Regions from separate parts of the Romboutsia ilealis genome, predicted to be linked through region 3. Evidence: predicted binding sites of a transcription regulator. Region 3 holds the regulator's gene; each other region holds the start of a gene.
What was found. The regulator HrcA, encoded in region 3, represses chaperone genes, less so after heat shock. The targets are predictions, from matches to a motif close to TTAGCACTCNNNNNNNNNGAGTGCTAA.
Positions count from the first base shown of each region.

Region 1: a site for HrcA is predicted at 1,904-1,930, ahead of groES (co-chaperone GroES). Genes of this name have one in related genera too.
Region 2: a site for HrcA is predicted at 3,392-3,418, ahead of htpG (molecular chaperone HtpG). Genes of this name have one in related genera too.

Region 1 covers NZ_LN555523.1:2,330,373-2,338,388, forward strand. The annotation lists gene groL (chaperonin GroEL) at 1-1,426, opposite strand, end outside; gene groES (co-chaperone GroES) at 1,446-1,730, opposite strand; gene cls (cardiolipin synthase) at 1,985-3,478, opposite strand; gene CRIB_RS10945 (DNA-3-methyladenine glycosylase family protein) at 3,493-4,368, opposite strand; gene CRIB_RS10950 (deoxynucleoside kinase) at 4,547-5,215, shown strand; gene CRIB_RS10955 (deoxynucleoside kinase) at 5,203-5,856, shown strand; gene CRIB_RS10960 (YeiH family protein) at 5,942-6,967, opposite strand; gene CRIB_RS10965 (LysR family transcriptional regulator) at 7,178-8,016, shown strand, end outside.
Region 2 covers NZ_LN555523.1:2,297,709-2,305,724, forward strand. The annotation lists gene CRIB_RS10795 (hypothetical protein) at 230-502, shown strand; gene CRIB_RS10800 (MerR family transcriptional regulator) at 585-1,343, opposite strand; gene htpG (molecular chaperone HtpG) at 1,441-3,312, opposite strand; gene CRIB_RS10810 (phosphoribosylformylglycinamidine synthase) at 3,475-7,272, opposite strand; gene purD (phosphoribosylamine--glycine ligase) at 7,479-8,016, opposite strand, start outside.
Region 3 covers NZ_LN555523.1:500,329-508,344, reverse strand. The annotation lists gene dnaK (molecular chaperone DnaK) at 1-1,053, opposite strand, end outside; gene grpE (nucleotide exchange factor GrpE) at 1,169-1,732, opposite strand; gene hrcA (heat-inducible transcriptional repressor HrcA) at 1,751-2,770, opposite strand; gene hemW (radical SAM family heme chaperone HemW) at 2,869-4,002, opposite strand; gene CRIB_RS02305 (APC family permease) at 4,424-5,743, opposite strand; gene lepA (translation elongation factor 4) at 6,097-7,902, opposite strand.

The sequences.
Region 1 (8,016 bases), 750 kb from region 3:
CTACCTCAGGTTCTGCATTAATTACTCTTTCTGTTATAACAGCACCCTCAAGACCTGCATTTATAGCTATTTGTCTTAATGGTTCTTCTAATGCTTTTCTTATTATCTTAGCACCTATTTGTACTTCACCTTCTAGTTCTAATACTAACTTATCTAAAGCTGGTATTACACTAACTAATGCAGTACCACCACCAGCAACTATACCTTCTTCAACAGCTGCTCTTGTTGCATTAAGTGCATCTTCTATTCTTAATTTTCTTTCTTTCATTTCAACTTCCGTAGCAGCTCCTACTTTTATAACAGCTACTCCACCAGCTAATTTAGCTAATCTTTCCATTAGTTTTTCTTTATCAAACTCTGAAGTAGTTTCTTCTACTTGATGCTTTATTTGATTAACTCTATTTTCTATAGCAACTTTATCTCCAAATCCATCTACTATTGTAGTAGCTTCTTTAGTTACTTTTACAGAACCTGCTCTACCTAACATAGTTACATCTGCTTCTTTTAGGTCATATCCTAATTCTTCAGATATTACAACTCCTCCAGTAAGTGTTGCTATATCTTCAAGCATTGCTTTTCTTCTATCTCCAAATCCTGGAGCTTTAACTGCAACAACTTCAAATGTTCCTCTTAATTTGTTAACTACTAATGTAGATAATGCTTCTCCATCTACATCTTCAGCTACTATTAATAATTTCTTACCTTGTTGAACTATTTGCTCTAATATAGGTAATATATCTTGTATGTTAGATATTTTTCTATCCGTTATTAATATATATGGATCATTTAATATTGCTTCCATCTTATCTACATCTGTAACCATGTATGCTGAAACGAACCCTCTGTCAAATTGCATCCCTTCAACAGCATCTAATTCAGTATTCATAGTTTTAGATTCTTCAACAGTTATAACACCATCTTTTCCTACTATTTCCATAGCTTCTGCTATTAATGCTCCTACTTCTTCATCCCCTGCAGATATAGAAGCAACTTGAGATATAGATTCCTTAGTTTCTATAGTTCTAGATTGAGATTTTAATTCTTCTACTGCAACTTCAACAGCTTTTTGTATACCTTTTCTTATTAAAACTGGATTAGCTCCTGCTGTTACATTTTTTAACCCTTCTCTTATTATAGCTTGAGCTAAAACTGTAGCAGTTGTAGTACCATCACCAGCTACATCATTAGTTTTAGTAGCAACTTCCTTAACTAATTGAGCTCCCATATTTTCAAATCTATCTTCTAACTCTATTTCTTTAGCTATTGTTACACCATCATTAGTTATAAGAGGTGCTCCAAATTTTTTATCTAATATAACATTTCTTCCTTTTGGTCCTAAAGTAACTTTTACTGTATCTGCTAATTTATTTACACCTGTTTCTAACGCTTTTCTAGTATCTTGAGCAAATTTAATTTCTTTAGCCATTATTAACCCCTCCTATAAATTATTCAACTACTGCTAATATATCACTTTGTCTTAGTATTGTGTATTCATTTCCTTCTATCTTAACCTCAGTACCTGCATACTTTTGGAATATAACTTTATCTCCTACTTTTAATTCCATAGTTATCTCTTTTCCGTCTACTATACCACCTGGGCCCACTTCTATAACTTCAGCCATTTGTGGTTGCTCCTTAGCTGTCCCTGGTAAAACTATACCACTTGCAGTTTTCTCTTCAGCCTCTATTTTTTTTATAACTACTCTATCAGCTAATGGTCTTATCTTCATATTTTTACCTCCTAGTAAATATTCATATGTAAAAATAAAAATTCGCTTTGCTCATTTCGCCAACGATATATCCTTGCTACCGCTATAGATACATCCGTTGCTCAAAATAATTGTTGAATTTCAAAATATATATTTTATAATACATTTGAATATAAAAATATACTATAATGAATTTATCACTCTCTAACCAAGAGTGCTAACAATTATTATAGTATATTAATTATATCCATTTTTCAATAGTTTTTAAAAATTTTTTATAATATAGGTGAAAATAGTCTCGCTATTGATTCTTTCACCTTTTTAACCATACTTCTATTATTAAAATCTTCTATTTTTAACTCCTCACTATTTTTCATATCTTCTAAAAAATCCTTAGTCATAATATCTATTACTTCTTTATCATATATAAATGCATTTATTTCAAAGTTTAGCATAAAACTTCTTAAATCCATATTAGCTGATCCAGTTGAAGTTATTTTATCATCTATAATTATAACTTTAGAGTGTATAAAACCTTTTGTATACAAATAAACCTTACCTCCAGATTTCAGTATATCACTAAAATATGAATAAGATGCTGTATTTACTATTTTATGATCAGCTATTTTCGGGAATATAATTCTAACATCTACTCCACTTAAAGCTGCACTATTTAAAGCTTTTAGCAAGCTTTCATCTGGTATAAAATATGGTGTTTCTATATATATGCTTTTTTTAGCCTGACATATAGCTGAAAAATAAGCATAATGTATAGCCTCCCAATCACTATCAGGCCCACTTGCTACAACTTGAACCATACTATTTCCGCAGTGACCTATTTTAGGGAAAAATCTTTTAGTTAAGAGAATCTCTTTTGTTGTATAATACCAATCTGTTAAAAAAATCATTTGAAGCATATATACTGAAGTACCTTCTACTCTTATATGAGTATCTCTCCAATAACCAAACTTCTTATTCCTTCCTAAATATTCATCACCTATATTTATTCCACCGGTATATCCTATAGAACCGTCTATTACTACTATCTTTCTATGATTCCTATAATTTAATTTACCTCCTAATATAGGGAATTTATTCGGTATAAATGGTTCAATTTGTATACTATACTTTCTCATTTCATTAAAGAAATTTCTATGAAACCAGAATCTCCAACATCCTACATCATCATACAAAATTCTAACCTTAACACCTTGTTTTGCTTTTTCAATTAATGCATTCTTTATCTTTGTTCCAATTTCACTTTCTTTTATTATAAAATATTCTAAGTGTATATATTCTTTAGCATTTTCTATATCTTTAAGAAGTCTTTCAAATTTTTGATTTCCATCAACATAGACTTCTATATTATTATTAGTTGTAAATGGAAATACTCCTGTATTTAATAATAAACTTATAACTCTTCGCTTAACAAAATCTTCATCTTCTAGGTCATTAAGTATTCTATTGTTCTTTATAGATTTTTGTTCTAATGTTACTAACTCTTCTATTTCATCTAAGTTCTCAAATAAATTTTTATCCTTTATATCTGTTGCTAGTTTTTGAGTTCTAAGCATTTTTATCTTTCGTATATTTCTACCAAATACCGCATATATCACAATTCCTAAACCTGGTAATAATATAAATATTAATAACCAAGTCATAGTCTTAGCAGGATCTCTATTTTCAAGTATTATAGTCATAGATATTAAAGCTCCAGCGATGTAAGATATAATTAAATAACTTAAAAACAAAATACCTCCAACACTCATAAAAAATCTCCTTTTTATCTTCCTATACCAAGCTCCCTTGCATAATAGAATAAATACTGTTGTGCAAAACCAGATAATCCCTTAAACTTATCTATAGCATATGCTCTTATTTTAGATAAACTCATATCCTCTTCTACATAAAATTCTTGCATAACTCTTTTAACCCACACGTCTACCGGGAAAGTATCATACTTTTGCATTCCAAATAATGCAATGCAGTCACCCACCTTAGGACCAACTCCATTAAATTTTAATAATTCCTTTAAGCACTCCTCTGTATTTAACTTAGTATATTCAGATATATTTTCATTATTTAAAATAACACTATCTGTTGTACTTTTTATATATTTATCTCTAAATCCTGTTTGGCATGCTCTTATTTGTTCTTGGCTAGCCTTACTTAATTGTTCTGGGGTAGGAAAAGCATAATACTCTTTACCATTATATTCACCAATATATGTCCCGAACTCTCTAGATAAATTATTTATAGCTTTTTGTATCATAGGTATTCTGTTGTTTGATGATATTATAAACGATATAAGCATTTCCCATCCATCTTGTTTAAGAATTCTTATGCCATCACCAAATTCTGTCGCTTTTTCTAAATGCTCATCCATATTTCTTAATATCTCTTTTATATTTCCATAATCTGTTCCTAAATCAAAATATTCAAACCAAATATTATTAAAATCATCTAAATTAGTATTCTTTAAAAAAACTTTATCTCCTTGTTTTGAAACATTTATTACTCTTCCTTTTGCTACACCAGTATATGACTCATCATCTTCTTTAATCCATCTAAAACACTGACCACATTCAAATATATGCTTCGGATTAAAATCTGATATATCTTCTAATATAACTGTGTTATCTTTTTCGTAAACTTTCATAAATTAATACTCCTCAACGTAAATTATTATAAAATTATTATATCTTTAATTTACCCATATTTTACATAAATTAAATAAGTTAATTTAAATTATGCTATAAAATAAAAAGTCTAGAGTAGTATTTTAAATTTTTTTCTGATAAAATACATAAGACATTATTTTTAGAGGGTGATTTTACATGAATAATAGAGGTATATTTATAGCTGTTGAAGGACCTATTGGTGTAGGAAAAACTACATTAGCTAATATACTTAACCAACATTTTGGTTATACTCTTTTAAGAGAAATAGTTGAAGAAAATCCTTTTTTATCAAAATTTTATACAGATATTAAAGAATATGCTTTACAAACAGAAGCATTTTTTCTATTTAATAGATTTAAACAATTAGAGGATATTGAAAAAAATGTATTAAGTCTATCTAAGGGTGTTGTAAGTGATTATCATATAATAAAAAATCTTATATTTGCAGGTATTACACTTGATAAAATGCAATTTCATAGATATAAACAAGTATATAACATATTCGTTAATGATTTACCTCAACCCGATATTATAATATATTTAAATTCTAATACAGATGTTCTGATGAAAAGAATAGCAATGAGGGATAGAAGTTTTGAAAGGCAAATGGATAGAAACTATATTGATGGATTAAGAACGGAATATAAATATTATTTCAATCCATTATCTATAAAACACAACTTTATGGGTAAAGAACCTATAATAATCGAGATTGATAATTCTAATTTAGACTTCTTAAATAAAGAAGAAGATAAAAAATTTATAATAAATAAAGTGGAAGAAGCAATTTCAACTTTAGGAGGAAATACGACATGTTCAAATTAGTAAATCAATGCAATAAACCTTTAAATAGAGATTTATTCATAACAGTAGCTGGTAATGTTGGTGCTGGTAAATCAACTTTAACTAAATTAGTTGCACAAAAACTAGGATTTGAAGCACATTATGAAAAGGTTGATGGTAACCCATATTTAGAAGATTTTTATAAAGATCAAGAAAAATGGGGGTTCCACTTACAATTATACTTCTTAGCTCAAAGATTTAAACAACAAAAAGAAATAGACAGCAATGGATTAAATAATATCCAAGATAGAAGTATATACGAAGATGTAGAAATATTCGCTAGAAATTTATATGATAATAAAAAAATGACTAAGAGAGATTATATAACTTATAGAGATTTATTTAATGATATGGTTCCTTATTTAAGAAGACCTGACTTAATGATATATCTTGATGGATCTTTAGATTCTATAATCCATAGAATAAATCTTAGAGGTCGTGATATGGAAAAAACAGTCGATATAGAATACTGGAAAAATCTTCATGATAGATATGAAAAATGGATTACTGAGTATGACCAATCACCAGTTTTATATGTTAATATAAATGAAGTTGATCTAATAAATAATCCAGAACATTTAGATATGTTATGTGATAAAATAAAAGAAATACTAGGGATGTAGATATATACACTCCTAGTATTTCTTTTTATACATATAGTTTCAATAAATACTTTATTTATTCTTTTTATTACATTATTTTTAATTATTATAAGAATATAGATATTAATATTATAGCAGTTACTACTTGTAATAAACCTACAAATAGAGCATATAATGATACAGATTTACCTTGTTTTATTAATTCTCTTAAATTAACTCTAAGTCCTATTGCACCTAATGCTATTATTTCAAGTTTATTACTTATAGCCTTAAATAAACTTGATACCTCTGGAGAGATTATATTTACTGTAAATAATGCACATGTTATAAAGAAACCTATAACATACCATGGTATTTTTATTTTACCTTTTTTAACATCTGATACTTCTTCTTCTATTATTTCATGGTTAGTTTTATGTTTTATATGACCAAGTGTAAATACTACTACAACTAATAGTATAACCCTTACTATTTTAAATATCATAGCCATTTCTTTAACATGCTCATTTACCATTTCTCCACTGGCAACAACTTGTCCTACTGATTGAAGTGTTCCACCTATCATAGCTGATGTTTTTACAACTTCATGGTTATATAACCGTCCACATAAAACAGGAAGTAAAAACATTAAAAATATACCAGTTATATTTACTATTGTGATAGTTATTCCTTTATCATCATCATTTGCATCTATAACTGGAGCTGTTGCAGCTATTGCAGATGAACCACATACTGCATTTCCACTTGCCATAAGCATTCTAAAATTCTGACTAAAACCTAATTTTTTACCTATATACATTGTTCCAACTATAGTAATTGCCATTTGTATAACAACAAAAATTATTCCGCTAAATCCTAATTCCATTAACTTTGTTACGCTTAAAGTACCTCCAAGCAATACTATTGAGTATGATAATAGATTAGTTTCAGAAAATTTATATCCACTTTGGAACACTTTTTGTCCTAAGAATAAGTTCCCTACTAACATACCTAAAAATATTGCTATAGTTCCTGCCCCTAAACTCGGCATAAACTTTGCTAATCCCATACTAATTAAAGATACTAATATAGCTACTATAAGTCCTGGTATTATATTTTTTATTTCACTTAATACTTTATTACTTTTACTCATAAATTCTGCCTCTCCTCTAAAATGTTATTTTTATTTGTATTATGCCCATATTCAATTCAAATAAATATATTTTCCAAAACTAATCATCTATTATTATATAAGCTTAATTTATATAAGTAAAATAAATAAAATATATAATATGTATTAATATTTTTAATTATTATGTGTATAATATATATAATAATTATATCAACTTTAGGAGGTATTGTATTGTTTGAAGAATTGAAAACTTTTATCGCTGTAGTAGAACATAAAAACTTTACAAAAGCCGGTGAATATTTAAATTTATCTCAACCAAGTGTCAGCACACATATAAAAAATTTAGAAAGTTATTATGGCGTTACTTTAATTAATAGATCTATAAAACATAAATCAATTGTTATAACTGAAAACGGCTATAAACTTTATAACAGGGCAAAAGAAATTCTACATATTTTAGATACTACATATATGGAAGTTAGAGATATTTCAGACTCGATCAAAGGAATTATAAAGATTGGTGCTAGTTTAACTATTGGGGAGTATATTTTACCTAAATTTCTTACTATTTTTCGTGAAAAATATCCAGATATAGAGGTTGATCTACTTATCGAAAATACCACTATAATTGCTGAAAATTTAAAGGATTTAACTTTAGATATCGGATTTATAGAAGGAATATCTTCATACCCTAATTTGAATCAAGAATATTTATCAGAAGATAAAATGGTTTTAGCAGTTCCTTATGATTCCCGCTGGATCAATAATAAATTTAACTTCGATTTATTACAAAATCAAAATTGGGTAGCTCGAGAAGAAGGGTCCGGTACTAGAGAATATTTAAATCTATATTTGAACTCAAATAAAATAATCGCAAAAAATTTAATGATTTTAGGTAGTAATTATGCAGTTAAAGAAGCTGTTAGAAATGGACTTGGAGTAACTATAATCTCTAATTTTGTAGCTGACCCAGCAGCTAAAAATAAAGAGTTAATCACCATAGAATTGGACAAATTTTACAATCGTAGTTTTTCTTATATTTTACCTAAAAATATGAATATTACAAAAGC
Region 2 (8,016 bases), 780 kb from region 3:
TTTTAATTATAAATATTAAGTTGTATATTTTACTGCACTATTTTTAAATATTTATTTTTCTAAAATCATATCAATTGTTGCTATTTTATTCGTTGCTAATCTATACCAAGTTCAAATTATTTAATAAATTATTTTTATTTTTTATGAATAATTAGATACTTATCTAAATATTATTTATTATAGGTAAACAAGCCTTAAATTTTTATATGTTGTAAGGGGGATAAAAAATATGCTAAACGCACTAAGTAGAAATTTAAATGAAAAAACTAAAGCTATAAGAAGCAGAGGTTATATACCAGCTGTAATTTACGGAAATAAATTAGATAATAGCATACCTATAGAAATTCATAAAACTGAATTTCAAAGATATTTAGATGCTAACGGTGGAGATAAAATAATTGAAATTAATCTAAATGGAGAAGTTAAAAATTGTAAAATAACAGATGTCCAAATCGATGGAGTTAAAGAAGGATTTTTACATATAGACTTTTTATTAGTTTAAAATACGATGATAAAGTAGCACCTTACTATTTTTAGAATTAAAAATCCCTTAGTAATTTGACTTACTAAGAGATTTTTGGGTTCTATTTAACATTATTATCACAATATATATTCATTGCATCACTCATAAACTTAGCTAATCCTTCTCCATACTTATCAATATTTTTAGTGAATCTTTCATCTCCTATATACATAAGAGCAAGACCTCTAAATATTTCTATAGTGCAGTTATAAAAATTAGTTGTTATATGATTTCTCCACTTTTCAATTAATTCTTGAACCTTTTCATCTGATGGATCTCTATCCATTAATTTAGCTAATTCTATATATATTAAATTAGCCTCTTTAATTATATCATTCCAATCATTTTTAGAATACTTAGAAGTTTTCTCTTGGCTTTCTTTGTATACATCACTCTTTCCGTATCTCTTTTCTGTTTCTTCTTTATACTTTTCTTGATGTTTTTTTACCCCTTCGTAATCAAACACTTTAAAATTATTTTTACTCATGGTTTTCCCTCCTAAATTTTCAATAGTATCATCTATTGATTCTAATATCCGTTCTAATCTTTTTTTCTTTTCAAATATAAGATTTCGTTGTAATTTAAGGGCTTTTGCTCTATCAAAGTCTTTATTATCTAATATTTGCTTTATTTCTTGAAGGGGAAATTCTAATTCTTTAAACAGCAATATTTGATAAAGTCTTGCTATGTCATCATCATTATACATTCTATAATTTGAATCTGTTCTTTTACTAGGTTCTAAAAGTTTTATTTTATCGTAATGATGTAACATTCTAATGCTTACACCCGTTAGCTTTGATACTTCATTTATTTTATACATTATTCCTCCTCCTAAGTTTATATTAAGGTATAGCACAATGTTAGGGTCAATAATAAAATATTATATAAACAAAAAATCCCCTAAATGGGGATTTTTCCTATAATGAAATTACCATACTCATAAGTTGATTATTTCTCTTTATAAATTCATCTAATTCTTTAGAGTCTAATTCTTTATTAGATAATAAAGCTATATCTACTATTTGATTACAAATTAATGATACTTTCTCTTTTTTAGTTTCGTCATCTTTTAATGAAACTAATTTTTTAACTATAGAACTATTATTATTTATAACTAAAGTCTTTTCTTCTTCAAAACTCATACCAAAGTTCATTCCTGCGAATTGAGATCGCATTTCAGACATTCTTCTCGATTGTTCTGAAATTAATATAATAGCTGGTGTATCTTCACTCTTTAGACTTTCAACTGAATAATTATTTATTCTATCACCTATAACATCTTTAAATAAGTTTTCTATATCAGTTTTTATTTCTTTGTTACCTTCATTATCATTATCCTTTAATATATCAGATAAATCTGCATCTATTCTATTAAAGTGTACTCCTTGATTTTTAAATTCTATCATAGATATAAAATGATTCTCTATTGTAGAGTCTAGTATAACTGCATCTAATCCGTAATCTTTAAATAGCTTTATATATTGTGATTGTTGCTCTTCATTACTTACATAGAATACCTTATTTTCATGTTTTTCTTTACAATTTTCTAAGTAATCATTAAGAGTTATATATTGTGAGTTTATAGTTTTGAATAATATACTATCTTTTACCTTATCATAGAAGCTTTCATCTTTTAAGCATCCAAACTTAATAAATACTTGTATATCATCCCAAAACTTTTCATAATTTTCTCTTTCATTTTTATATAATGATTTTAATTTATCTGCAACCTTTTTAACTATATGTTTAGAAATTTTGCTAACATCTCTATCATTTTGTAAGAAACTTCTAGATACATTTAAAGGTAAATCTGGGCAATCTATTACACCTTTTAATAATAATAAGAATTCTGGTATAACCTCTTTTATATTATCTGCTACGAATACTTGGTTATTGTATAATTTAACCTTGCCTTCTATAAGCTCAAATTCATTTTTTAATTTAGGGAAATATAATATTCCTTTTAAATTAAATGGATAATCTACATTTAAGTGTATCCAGAATAACGGTTCATCAAAAGTCTTGAATACTTTTCTATAGAACTCTTTATATTCTTCATCCGTACAATCCTTTGGAGCTTTTAGCCATAATGGATTTGTATCATTTATAGGTGTTGTATCTACTACTTCATCTTCTTTTGTTTCTTCTGTTTTTATAGTTTCTAAATATATATCAACTGGCAAGAATGAACAATATTTATCTATTATATTTCTTACTGTGTATTCTTCTAAGAACTCTTTACTATCATCTGCTAAGAATAATGTAATTGTTGTTCCTCTTGTCTCTCTATTATCTGATTGTGTTAATTCAAATTCTAATCCATCTTCACTTACCCATCTTACTGGTGTTGCATTTTCTTTATACGATAGTGTATCTATTTGTACTTTTTTAGATACCATAAAAGAAGAATAGAATCCTAATCCAAAGTGTCCTATTATATCATTTTCTTCATTCATTTTATCTTTGTATGTGTTAAAGAAATCTTCTGCTCCTGAGAATGCAACTTGATTTATATATTTTTCTACTTCTTCAGCAGTCATACCTATACCATTATCTTCAAATATAAGTGCTGAATTTTCTTTATCTATTGATACTTTTATTTTATAATGTTCATCAGTATTACCTTTAGCTTCACCTAATGAAATTAGTTTTTTGTACTTATTTACTGCATCGCAACCATTACTTATAAGTTCTCTTATAAATATATCTTTGTCTGAATATAACCATTTTTTTATTATTGGAAAAATATTTTCTGTATGTATTGATATACTACCCTTTTGATTTGTCATTTTATCTCCTCCTAATTTTAATTAAAAATTTATGGGATAAAATTAAGTTCCCTTTATAGGTATTATTGTATCACTTTTGTTATCACTGTCAAGCGTAGAGTGCTAACAAATATAAAAAGAATAGTATACTGACAAATCAATATACTATTCTTTAATAAAATCTTATTTAAAGTAATTTACTCCAGATTCAAATATCTTTTGATCCTTTTCACCTATTATATTCTTTATAACATGCTCTCCAATTCTCTCAGAATGACCCATCTTACCAAATATTCTACCATCAGCGCTCGTTATACCTTCAACTGCATAAGTTGAACCATTTGGATTAAAGTCTATATCATATGTAGCATTATCATTTAAATCTACATACTGAGTAGCTATTTGACCGTTATCTATTAACTGTCTCATAACTTCTTCATTAGCAACAAATTTACCTTCTCCATGAGATATTGCTATACTGTGAGTATCTCCAACTTCTGTAGCCGCTAACCACGGAGATTTATTCGAAGCTATTCTTGTTCTAACTATCTTAGATTGATGTCTACCTATATTATTATAAGTTAATGTTGGTGCATCAACGCTTGTTTCTCTTATTTCACCATATGGAACTAATCCAAGTTTTATAAGTGCTTGGAATCCGTTACATATACCTAGCATTAATCCATCTTGCTTAGTTAAGAATTCATTTATCGCTTCAGCAACTTTAGGATTTCTAAATACTGTAGCCATAAACTTAGCTGAACCATCCGGCTCATCACCTGCACTAAATCCTCCAGGTAGCATTATTATTTGTGACTTACGTATTTGTTTAACTATCGTTTCTATAGAGTCTTCTATATCTTTATATGTTAAGTTTTTAAATACTTCTATATTTGTGTTTGCTCCTGCTTTTTCAAAAGCTCTTTGTAAGTCATATTCACAGTTTGTTCCAGGGAACGTTGGTATGAATACTCTTGGCTTTGCTATAGTTATAGATGACTTTTTAGCTTCACCTTGAGATATAAAGTTTATAGTTTCTATCTTTTCTTTTATATCTACTGACTTAGTTGGGAATATAGGCTCTAATGTTTCACAGTGAACATTATATAATTCTTTTAATGATATTTCTTCATTTTCTATTATTATACTTTGTTCTTCTATCGTAGACCCTAGTACTATATAGTTGTATCCATCTAATAAACTTAAGTCTTCATTAGTTAATTCAAGTACTATATTTCCATAGTTAGGTTTAAATAAATCTTCTACACCTTCATTAAATTTAAATCCTATTCTATTACCAAATGCCATTTTACTTATAGCTTCCCCTATACCACCAAATCCAAGTGCATATGTTGATAACACTTGCTTATTGTGTATAAGTTCTGTTACTTTATCTAAGTTTTTCTTTAACATTTCAAAATCTACTACATCATTTTCCAATCTATCTGTTGATAACATTACAACTTGTGAATTAGTTTTCTTAAATTCTGGCGATATTACATAACCTGCATCTATAGTATCTACAGCAAATGATACTAATGTTGGTGGTACATCTATATCTTTAAATGTTCCTGACATACTATCTTTTCCGCCTATTGCAGGTATCCCAAGTCTATTTTGAGCATAATATGCACCTAAAAGTGCTGCAAATGGTTTACCCCATTTCGTTGGGTTATCCCCAAGTTTTTCGAAATACTCTTGTAAAGTAAGTCTTATTGAATCATATTTACCCCCAATAGCCACAACTTTACACACAGATTCAACTACTGCATATAATGCACCGTGGAATGGACTCCATTTTCCTATCTTAGGGTTATATCCATATGTCATTATTGTTGATGTATTAGTTTCTCCACCAAGTACTGGTATTTTTGCTACCATCCCTTGAGCTTCTGTTGCTTGATACTTACCACCAAATGGCATAAGTACAGTATTTGAACCTATTGTATTATCAAATCTTTCTACTAATCCTTTTTTAGAACAAACATTTAAATCTGATAATACATCCATAAATTTACCTTTTATATCTTCTTCTATAGCTAATTCACATTCTTTTTCTTTTAACTCACTTTTAAAGAATGTACTTTCTTCATTAACTTTATCAACATGAATTTTAGTAGTTTGCTTAACTCCATTTGTTTCTATGAAATCTCTACTCATATTAACTATTGCTTTACCATTCCAGAACATTCTCATATATCCAGTGTCAGTTACTGTAGCTACATGAGTTGCTTCTAAGTTTTCTTGTCTTGCTAAGTCTATGAATTTATCTTTATTAGAAGCATCTATAACAACTGCCATACGTTCTTGTGATTCTGATATAGCTATTTCAGTTCCATCAAGTCCATCATACTTTTTAGGAACTAAGTCTAAGTTTATATCTAAACTATCTGCAACTTCTCCTATAGCAACACATACTCCACCTGCCCCAAAGTCGTTACATCTTTTTATCATTTGTGCTACTTCTTTATTTCTGAAGAATCTTTGTATCTTTCTCTCATTTGGTGCATCTCCTTTTTGAACTTCTGCACTACAAGTAAGTATAGATTCTTCGCTATGTTCTTTAGATGAACCTGTAGCTCCTCCGCATCCATCTCTTCCTGTTTTTCCTCCAAGAAGTACAACTATATCTCCATTTTGTGGAACTTCTCTTACTACATTTTCTTTAGGAGCTGCCGCTATTACTGCACCGATTTCCATTCTCTTTGCAACAAAGTCTTCATCATAAACTTCTGCAACTTGCCCAGTTGTAAGTCCTATTTGGTTCCCATATGAACTATATCCATGAGCAGCCTCAGTAGTTATTTTTCTTTGCATAAGCTTACCTGGTAATGTATCTTCTAAAGTTGTTCTTGGATCTGCACTTCCTGTAACTCTCATTGCTTGATATACATAACTTCTTCCTGATAATGGGTCTCTTATTGCTCCACCTAAACAAGTTGCAGCTCCACCAAATGGTTCTATTTCTGTTGGATGGTTATGAGTTTCATTTTTAAACATTACTAAGTATGGCTCTATTTTACCATCTATTTCAACATCAACATTTATACTACAAGCATTTATTTCTTCACTCACATCTAAATCTTCTAATTTACCTTGTTTTCTTAATTCTTTCATAGCTATAGTTGCTATATCCATTAAGCATATATCTTTTTGTTTATCTACATAAACATTTTTTCTTGATTCAAGATACATCTCATAAGTTTCTTTTATTATATCTGTATACTTACCGCTTTCTATTTTTACATCTTCTATTTCAGTCATGAATGTAGTATGTCTACAGTGATCTGACCAATAAGTATCTAATACTTTTATTTCTGTTATTGTAGGATTTCTCTTTTCAGTATTTTTAAAGTATCCTTGAACATGAACTAAATCCCCTAATGTCATAGCAAGTCCGTTATTCTTTAAAAATACTTTTAATCCTTCCTCATTTAAATCTATAAATCCATCTAGTATTTCTACTTCCGTAGGAATTTCTGTTTCCATCTTTAAACTTTTTGGTTTTTCTAAAGAAGCTTCTCTACTATCAACTGGATTTATTATATAATCTTTTATTTTATCAAACTGTTCGTCTGTTATATTTCCTGTTAATATGTATACTTTAGCAGTATTTATTTCTGGCCTATTACCTTCATTTACTATTTGTATACATTGAGCTGCCCAATCTCCTCTTTGATCATATTGACCAGGAAGATATTCTATAGCAAATACTCTCTCGCCTTCATTAAACTCTAGTGTTTCATGATAAACAATATCTAAGTTAGGCTCTGAAAATATTGTTTTTACTGCATTTTCATATACTTCCCCATCTATCCCTTCTATGTCATATCTATTTAAAATTCTTACATTTTCTATAGTATCTATGTGTAAACTTTCTATTAAATCCTTTTTTAAAGCTCTAGCTTCAAGGTCAAATCCTTGTCTTTTCTCAACTAATATTCTTCTAACACTTGACTCTAAACTTATAGTACTTAACATATCTTTTCTCCCTTTTTATATAATTAAAATGACAATACTAACTAAGTAGCTCGTTAACACATTGTTCAAATATATGATTTAAACAACCTGGTAACGAGTCACTTATTATTAAAGTAGATTTTATGACTTAATCTCGATTACTTAAGTCATAAAATCTATTTTTAACTGAATCTCTAATTATTTTTTCTTCATTTTGATATCTACACTTAAAGAGATAATTCTTCACAGAACTTCATCCCTATATCAGTTCTATAATGCATGCCTTCAAAGTTTATTTTCTCTATATTTTTATATACTTTTTTAGCAGCTTCTTCTACACTATCTGCACTTGCCGTTAGCCCTATAACCCTGCCGCCATTAGTAACTAAGTTTCCATCTAACGTTTTAGTTCCACTATGAAAAACAACAATATCTTCATCTAAGTTTTCAAGTCCAGTAATTACTTTTCCTTTTTCATAATCATCTGGATATCCACCTGATGTAAGCATTACGCAAACAACCTCTTCTTTTTTATAGTTAATCTCTATATCTTTTAATTTATTTTCTAATATTGCTTCTATTATTTTATGTAGATCAGTTTCTAATCTAAATAGAACAGATTGTGTTTCAGGATCTCCAAATCTTACATTATATTCAAGTACCTTTGGACCATCTTCTGTTATCATAAGTCCAACAAATAATACTCCTTTATAATTTAAGTTATCTTTTTTGAAACCTTCTAAAGTTCTATTTAATACTTTCTCA
Region 3 (8,016 bases):
AGCTTGTATAGCAGCACCTGCAGCAACACATTCATCTGGGTTTATACCTTTGTGTGGTTCTTTTCCTATAAACTTCTTAACAGCTTCTTGAACAGCTGGTATTCTTGTTGATCCACCAACTAATAATACATCATCTATATCAGATGTAGAAAGACCAGCATCTTGTAATGCTCTTCTTGTTGGTTCCATAGTTTTTTCTACTAAGTGAGCAGTTAATTCATCAAATTTAGCTCTAGTTATATCTATTGTTAAGTGTTTTGGACCTTCAGCAGTAGCTGTTATGAAAGGTAAGTTTACGTTAGTTGTCATTGTTGATGATAACTCTTTCTTAGCCTTTTCAGCAGCTTCTTTTAATCTTTGAAGAGCCATTTTATCATTTCTTAAGTCAACACCTTCAGTTTTCTTGAATTCTTCAGCTAAGTAATCTATTAATACTTGGTCAAAGTCATCTCCACCAAGTCTGTTGTTACCTGCAGTAGCTAAAACTTCAAATGTTCCATCACCTATTTCAAGTATAGAAACGTCGAATGTTCCTCCACCTAAGTCAAACACTAATACTTTCTTTTCTTGATCTAATTTATCTAAACCGTAAGCAAGAGCTGCTGCTGTTGGTTCATTTATTATTCTCTTAACATCAAGACCAGCTATTCTACCTGCATCTTTAGTTGCTTGTCTTTGAGCATCTGTAAAGTACGCTGGAACTGTTATAACAGCTTCTTTAACTGGTTGACCTAAGTAGCTTTCAGCATCAGCTTTTAATTTTTGTAAAGTTATAGCTGATATTTCTTGTGGAGTATATTCTTTACCATCTATATCAACTTTGTAATCTGTTCCCATGTGAGTTTTTATAGATATTATTGTTCTATCTGCATTTGTAACTGCTTGTCTTTTTGCAGGTTCTCCTACTATTCTATCACCATCTTTAGTAAAAGCTACTACTGATGGAGTAGTTCTCATACCTTCTGCATTTGTTATAACTTGTGGTTCTCCACCTTCAAGTACTGCAACACAAGAGTTAGTTGTTCCTAAATCTATTCCTATTACTTTTGACATAATACTTTTCCTCCTATACATATATCTATATATAAATCTATTTATTGATTTATTTACTATTTTTATTTTTTTAATTAATTAAGGTTTATATTTACAAAATAAAGTTTGAATTTAATTAACAAGAAACCTTAACCATACTTGCTCTTAATACTTTATTTCCTAGTTTATATCCTTTTTGAAGTACCATAACAACTTTATTTGGTTCAACTCCATCTACATTTTCTTGCATTACCGCTAAATGTAAGTTAGGATCAAAATCTGCATCTTGTGCTTCAATTTCTTCTAAACCAAATTTTGTTATCATATCTTTTAATTGCTTATAAACTAACTCTACACCTTTAAACATAGTATCTTCTTTATCTGTACAAGCTTCTAATGCTCTTTCCATACTATCTATAACAGGTATTAATTCATTTAGCATTTTTTCATTAGCAAATATACCTATAGTTTCTTTTTCTTGTTGAGTTCTTCTTCTGTAGTTTGCATATTCTGCTTGAAGTCTTTTATATTGATCATTAAGAGCATCCATCTCGTCTCTTAAATTTTTTTCTTCAAGCTTTTCTTCTATATCAACTACATTCTCTTGACTCTCTTCAGTAGTTTCTTCATTTTTAACTACTTCTTCTTGAGCGTCATCTTTAACTATTTCTTCTTCTAAGACAGTATCCTTATGTTCCAATACACTGCACCCCTCAATTTATTTTTGATTAAATAATAAATTAATATAATTTACTATTGCATAAATCCTTGCATAATCCATTCTTGTTGGACCTATAAAGCTTATCTTCCCTACTAAGTCCTTATCAATATTATATGTTGCTGTAACTATACTACATTCTTTAGCTAGCTCAAAGTCATTATCACTACCTATTATTATGTTTACATTATCCTTTTGTATTCCTTTTGATTTTAACATACTATCTATTGTTTCTTTTTTTTCTATCATATTTAAAAATGATTTAGCTTTTATTATGTCATTAAATTCTGGATAGTTAAATATGTTAGTTGCACCATTTAAAGAAAATACAAATTCTTCTTCCGACATATTGAAGTTAAGAGCATCTATAAGTCCATCTATTAAATTAGAATATTCACCTATTTCATACTTTATAAATGCAATTAATTTTTCATCTATATCTACTATACTTTTACCTAATAATTTTCTAGTTAGATTATCAGATATTAGATTTAATTTAGATTGATCTAAATAAACATTACTAGTTAAATCGACCTTTTTAATATCACCGTTATTAGTTACAACAATCAGTAATATTTTATTATCATCTATACTTACTAATTGTATGTACTTTATAACATTTTGATTATTTAAACTTTTAGCTACAGCTACTGTTGTATAATTAGTTAATTGAGATAATAACTTTGATGTTTCTTGAATTAAGTCTTTTATATGGCTTACATTATTTTGTATGCAATCTTGAATTAATTTTTTTTCTTCATTGCTTAATTCGCTTTTACTCATAAGCATATCTACATATAACTTATATCCTTTTTCTGACGGAACTCTCCCTGCAGAAGTATGCGGCTGTATGAGATAACCTAATTCTTCTAAATCAGCCATTTCATTTCTTATAGTAGCAGCACTAATTCCTAAATCATGTTTTTTAGATATGGTTCTAGATCCTACCGCTTCGGCAGTTTCTATATAATCTTTAACTATAGCTTTGAGGATATTTAGTTTTCTTTCGTTCAGTTTCATTTCATGCCTCCTCGCTGTTAGCACTCTTTAAATCCGAGTGCTAAAAAGATTATATATATTATATATCATTATTTTTCAGCGTTGTCAATAATTTTTAATTAATCTATAAATTCCACAAATACAGTATTAGATATTTCTCTTCCTCTTTGAGTTAAAATTATATTATTATTCTGCTCTATAATTAAATTTAAATTCTTTAATTTATCTAAAATATTATTATATCTATGTTTAAAATCTATATTAAACCTTTTATAAAATTCATCTAAATTAATTCCTTTATTCATTCTTAGCCCCATAAATATAAATTCTTCCATCTCATCTTTTTTACTTAGTATATTTTTTTCTTCTATAGGTCTTTTGTCATACTCTAAGCATTTATTATACCCTTTAATATCACAAATATTACTATATCTATAATTATTTATGTAACCTGATGCCCCTGGCCCTAACCCCAGGTAATTATCACATTTCCAATAAACTATATTGTGCTTACATTCGTATCCTTCTTTTGCATAATTAGATATTTCATATTGATGATATCCATTCTTATATAAGGTATCTATTGTATAGTTATATATATTTATATCAACTTCTTCATCATTAAGTTCAAACTCTTTATTTAGATACATATCATAAAATTTAGTTCCCTCTTCTAATATAAGTGAATACGCAGATATATGTGACGGATTTAAATTTATTATTTTATTTAAAGTTTCTTTCCATTCATCAAATGATTGATTTGGAAGTGAATACATTAAATCGACATTTATATTATTTATGCCTACTTCTATTGCATCTTTATAATTTTTTTCAAATTGCTCATATGTATGTATTCTACCTATGTACTTTAGGTGATGGTCTTGAGTAACTTGAAGTCCCATACTTAATCTATTTATTCCTAAGGATTTTATAGCCTTTAATTTTGCTTTATCTAGAGTTCCTGGATTACATTCCATAGTTATTTCAGCATCTTTTCCTATATTAAAATTGCTATATATATTTTCCATAAGAGTAGTTAATTCCTCAGGAGTTAGAATACTAGGGGTACCTCCACCCAAAAATACACTAGTAAATTCTTTATTTTTAAATTCTTCTTTATATAATTCCATTTCTTTTCTAATGCTTATTAAATAATCTGTCTTCTGATTCTTTTCTTCTATTTTATAAGAGTTAAAATCACAATAGTTACATTTTTGTGCACAAAACGGAACATGTATATATAATCCTAACATTTATTTCTCCTTATCCATTTATTCTCTTATATTATACCAATATTTTCATAATACTATCATCTATTTTAAAGCTATTATAAAATAAATTTTACAATAGCATTTTCATTTATTATTAGAATTATTATAACATTTTATATAGTATAATTTTCTTGTATTCTCAGCAATTTTATTAACTATATTTATATATTCTTACATAAAATTTTATATTTATACGACTTTATAAATTAATCATATTTTGAAAATGTATTATATACTATGTATAAATTAATTTTTTAACTTTACTTATACCTAATATTAATGTTATATCAAAAACATATATTATAACAAATTATAATATTTTAATTTATAAATTTAATATCATCATGATTTTATTATACGAAAAATATAAAAGAGGAATTTATATAAATTCCTCTTTTATATTTTATTTATTTTTACTTGTTATTGAATATACAGGTATACCTATTAATGTTAGTATTATACCTCCTAAAGCAATTAATGTAGCTGTTAGTAATTGATTTATTATAACAAATAAACCTCCTATTATTGCTATAGCTGGTATAATTGGATATAAAGGTACTTTATAAGGTCTTTCTAAATCAGGTTTTTCCTTACGAAGTTTAATAACACCTATAAATGTTAGTACATAGAATATCCATATTGTAAAAACAGTTAAGTCAGTTAAAAGGTTAAATTGTCCAGTTAATGCATATAACGATGCTAGAATAGCTATTAGCCAAATAGAATTCGAAGGTACTCCACCTTTATTTAATTTAGCTAAACCATTACTAAATGGCAATGTTTTTTTAACTGCTAATGTATAAGCTACCCTTGGTCCTGTTAATAAATATCCATTAAGCGCTCCAAACACTGATATTAATATACCTACTGTTACAATTTTACCTCCTATATTACCAAAAATTCTTTCTGCAACAAGTGCAGCTGGTGCTGTAGCTGCTGCTAATTCTGAAGCCGGAGCTACCCATAGATAAGCTAAGTTTATAACTATATATACAGCCATTACTATAGAGATACCTCCCACTATTGCTTTTGGTAAATCCTTACCTGGGTCTTTCATTTCTCCAGCTAATGCTCCAACATTTATCCAACCATCATATGCAAATAAAGTTGCTATTAATACTTGTCCTAATGCTCCTCCTACAGTCGCACCAGGTCCAACTAAAGGTTGAAGTATAGGATTTCCATTACCTTTTATAAACCCAAATATTATTATAACTATTAATGGTACAAGTTTACCTACTGTAGCCACAGTTTGTATTACACCTCCTAAAGATGAACCAACTGTATTTAAAAATGCTATAAATAATATTGTTACTATGGCTATAACTAAAACCATAATCATATTTGCATCTGGATTATATCCTAGTAATTCAAGTATTTGTTTTGCAAATATTACTGCTAAGGCTGCTATAGTTCCTGGAAAAAATAGTACAGTTTGCATCCAACCAGTTAAGAAACCTAATTTCTTACCATAAATTTCTTCAATATATACCATCATACCGCCTGTCTTTGGTATTGCAGCTGAAACTTCTGCTGCTGTTAATCCTGCTGTTATTGTTATGATACCTCCTATTACCCATGCTATCATTCCAAGCCCTGGTCCACCATTAGTCGCTGTATATATAGCTTGAGGTTTAAAAAACACTCCTGAACCTATAACTACTCCTATTACTGTTGAAAGTGCTGCTGATAAACCTAACGTTTTTTTAAGTTCATTATTCATTAAGCTCCTCCTTATGATATTTATATTATTTAGGACTTAACTGGTTTTACGATATTATTATTCCCACTTTCTGATAAAAAATTAAAATTTAATTTACTTATATAATTAATATCATATTTTTACTAAAAAATGAGCTTCGCTTAATCGGCATGTCGGCAAAAATACTTCATATCGTCAACAACTTCGTTCGTTGCTTAAGCCGCAGTGTTGGCAAAGTATTTTAAAATCTATTTTACACTCAAAACTAGTTTATTGGTGTTAATTAAATTCAGAATATATTCATATTTTTTAAGTATTATAATTTACTTAAGAATAAAAAAGACCTAAGTTTTAAACTTAAGTCTTTTTATCTTTTATTCATCTAATTTTAATACTGACATAAATGCCTTTTGTGGAACTTCAACAGATCCTATTTGTCTCATACGCTTCTTACCTTCTTTTTGTTTTTCAAGAAGTTTCTTCTTACGAGATATATCTCCCCCGTAACACTTAGCAAGAACATCTTTTCTAAGTGCACTTATAGTTTCTCTAGCTATTACCTTATTACCAACGGCTGCTTGTATAGGTACTGCAAACTGATGTCTTGGTATTTCATTTTTAAGTTTTTCACACATAGCTTTACCTCTTGAATAAGCACGAGATTCGTGAACTATAAAGCTAAGCGCATCTACTTGTTCTTTATTTATTAATATATCAAGTTTAACAAGCGTTGAAGGAACATATCCTTTAACTTCATAATCTAAAGATCCGTATCCTCTAGTTCTTGATTTTAATGCATCAAAGAAATCATATACAACCTCATTTAAAGGTAAATCATAATGAAGCATAACTCTCTTTTCATCTATATACTCCATATTTATCATAGTTCCACGTCTTTCTTGACATAATTCCATAACAGTACCTACATAATCTTTTGGAACTATGATATCACCTTTAACTATAGGCTCTTCTATCATTCTTATTTCACTTGGTTCAGGTAAGTTAGTTGGATTTTGTATCATTACTACTTCACCATCATTTTTAGTTACTCTGTATATAACAGATGGAGCTGTAGTAACTAAGTTAAGATCATATTCTCTTTCTAATCTTTCCTGTATTATTTCCATGTGTAAAAGACCTAAGAATCCACATCTAAATCCAAATCCTAAAGCTGCTGAAGTTTCAGCTTCAAATTCAAGTGCAGCATCATTTATTTGCATTTTCTCAAGTGCATCTCTTACATTTTCATATTTTTCACCTTCACCTGGATATATACCGCAATAAACCATTGGAGTTGCTTTCTTATATCCTGCCATAGGCTCTGCTGTTGGATTATTAGCATCTGTTATAGTATCACCAACTTGACAACTTCTTATATCTTTTATACTCGCTGCTATGTACCCAACATCCCCTGCTGATAATTCATCAAGTTCTCTTTGTCCTGGAGCCATTACACCAACTTCTGTTACTTCAAACTTTTTGTTAGTGTTCATCATTTTTATAGTCATACCTTTTTTTACGCTACCTTCAAATATTCTAACGTAAGCTACAACACCTTTATATGCATCATAATAAGAGTCAAATATTAGTGCTTTTAAAGGAGCTTCTTTATCCCCTGTTGGTGCAGGTACTTTTTCTACTATAGCCTCTAGTACATCCTCTATATTTAATCCACTCTTAGCAGATATAAGCGGGGCTTCACTTGCATCAAGTCCTATTATATCTTCTATTTCTGCTTTTATTTCATCAGGTCTTGCACTTGGAAGATCTATTTTATTTATAACAGGTAAAATTTCTAAATCTTGATCTAGTGCTAAATAAACATTAGCTAACGTTTGCGCTTCAACTCCTTGAGCAGCATCTACTACTAGTAATGCTCCCTCACAAGCTGCTAAACTTCTTGATACTTCATAGTTAAAGTCTACATGGCCTGGAGTATCTATAAGATTTAAGAAATACTCATTTCCATCCTTAGCTTTATATACTAATCTTATATTTTGAAGCTTTATAGTGATTCCTCTTTCTCTTTCAAGATCCATATTATCTAATAACTGATCTTTCATTTCTCTTTCACTAACAAGCCCAGTTTTTTGTATTAATCTATCAGCTAAGGTAGACTTACCGTGATCTATATGTGCTATTATACTAAAATTTCTAGTTCTACTTTGTTTATTGTCCACCTTTGTTCCTCCTTTTTTATTATCATAACTTTTATTTTATAATATATCCCCTTTTATGTAAATAACCGTTATGTTATAAAAACAAAAACTTATTTTTCTTATATAATTCTTCCT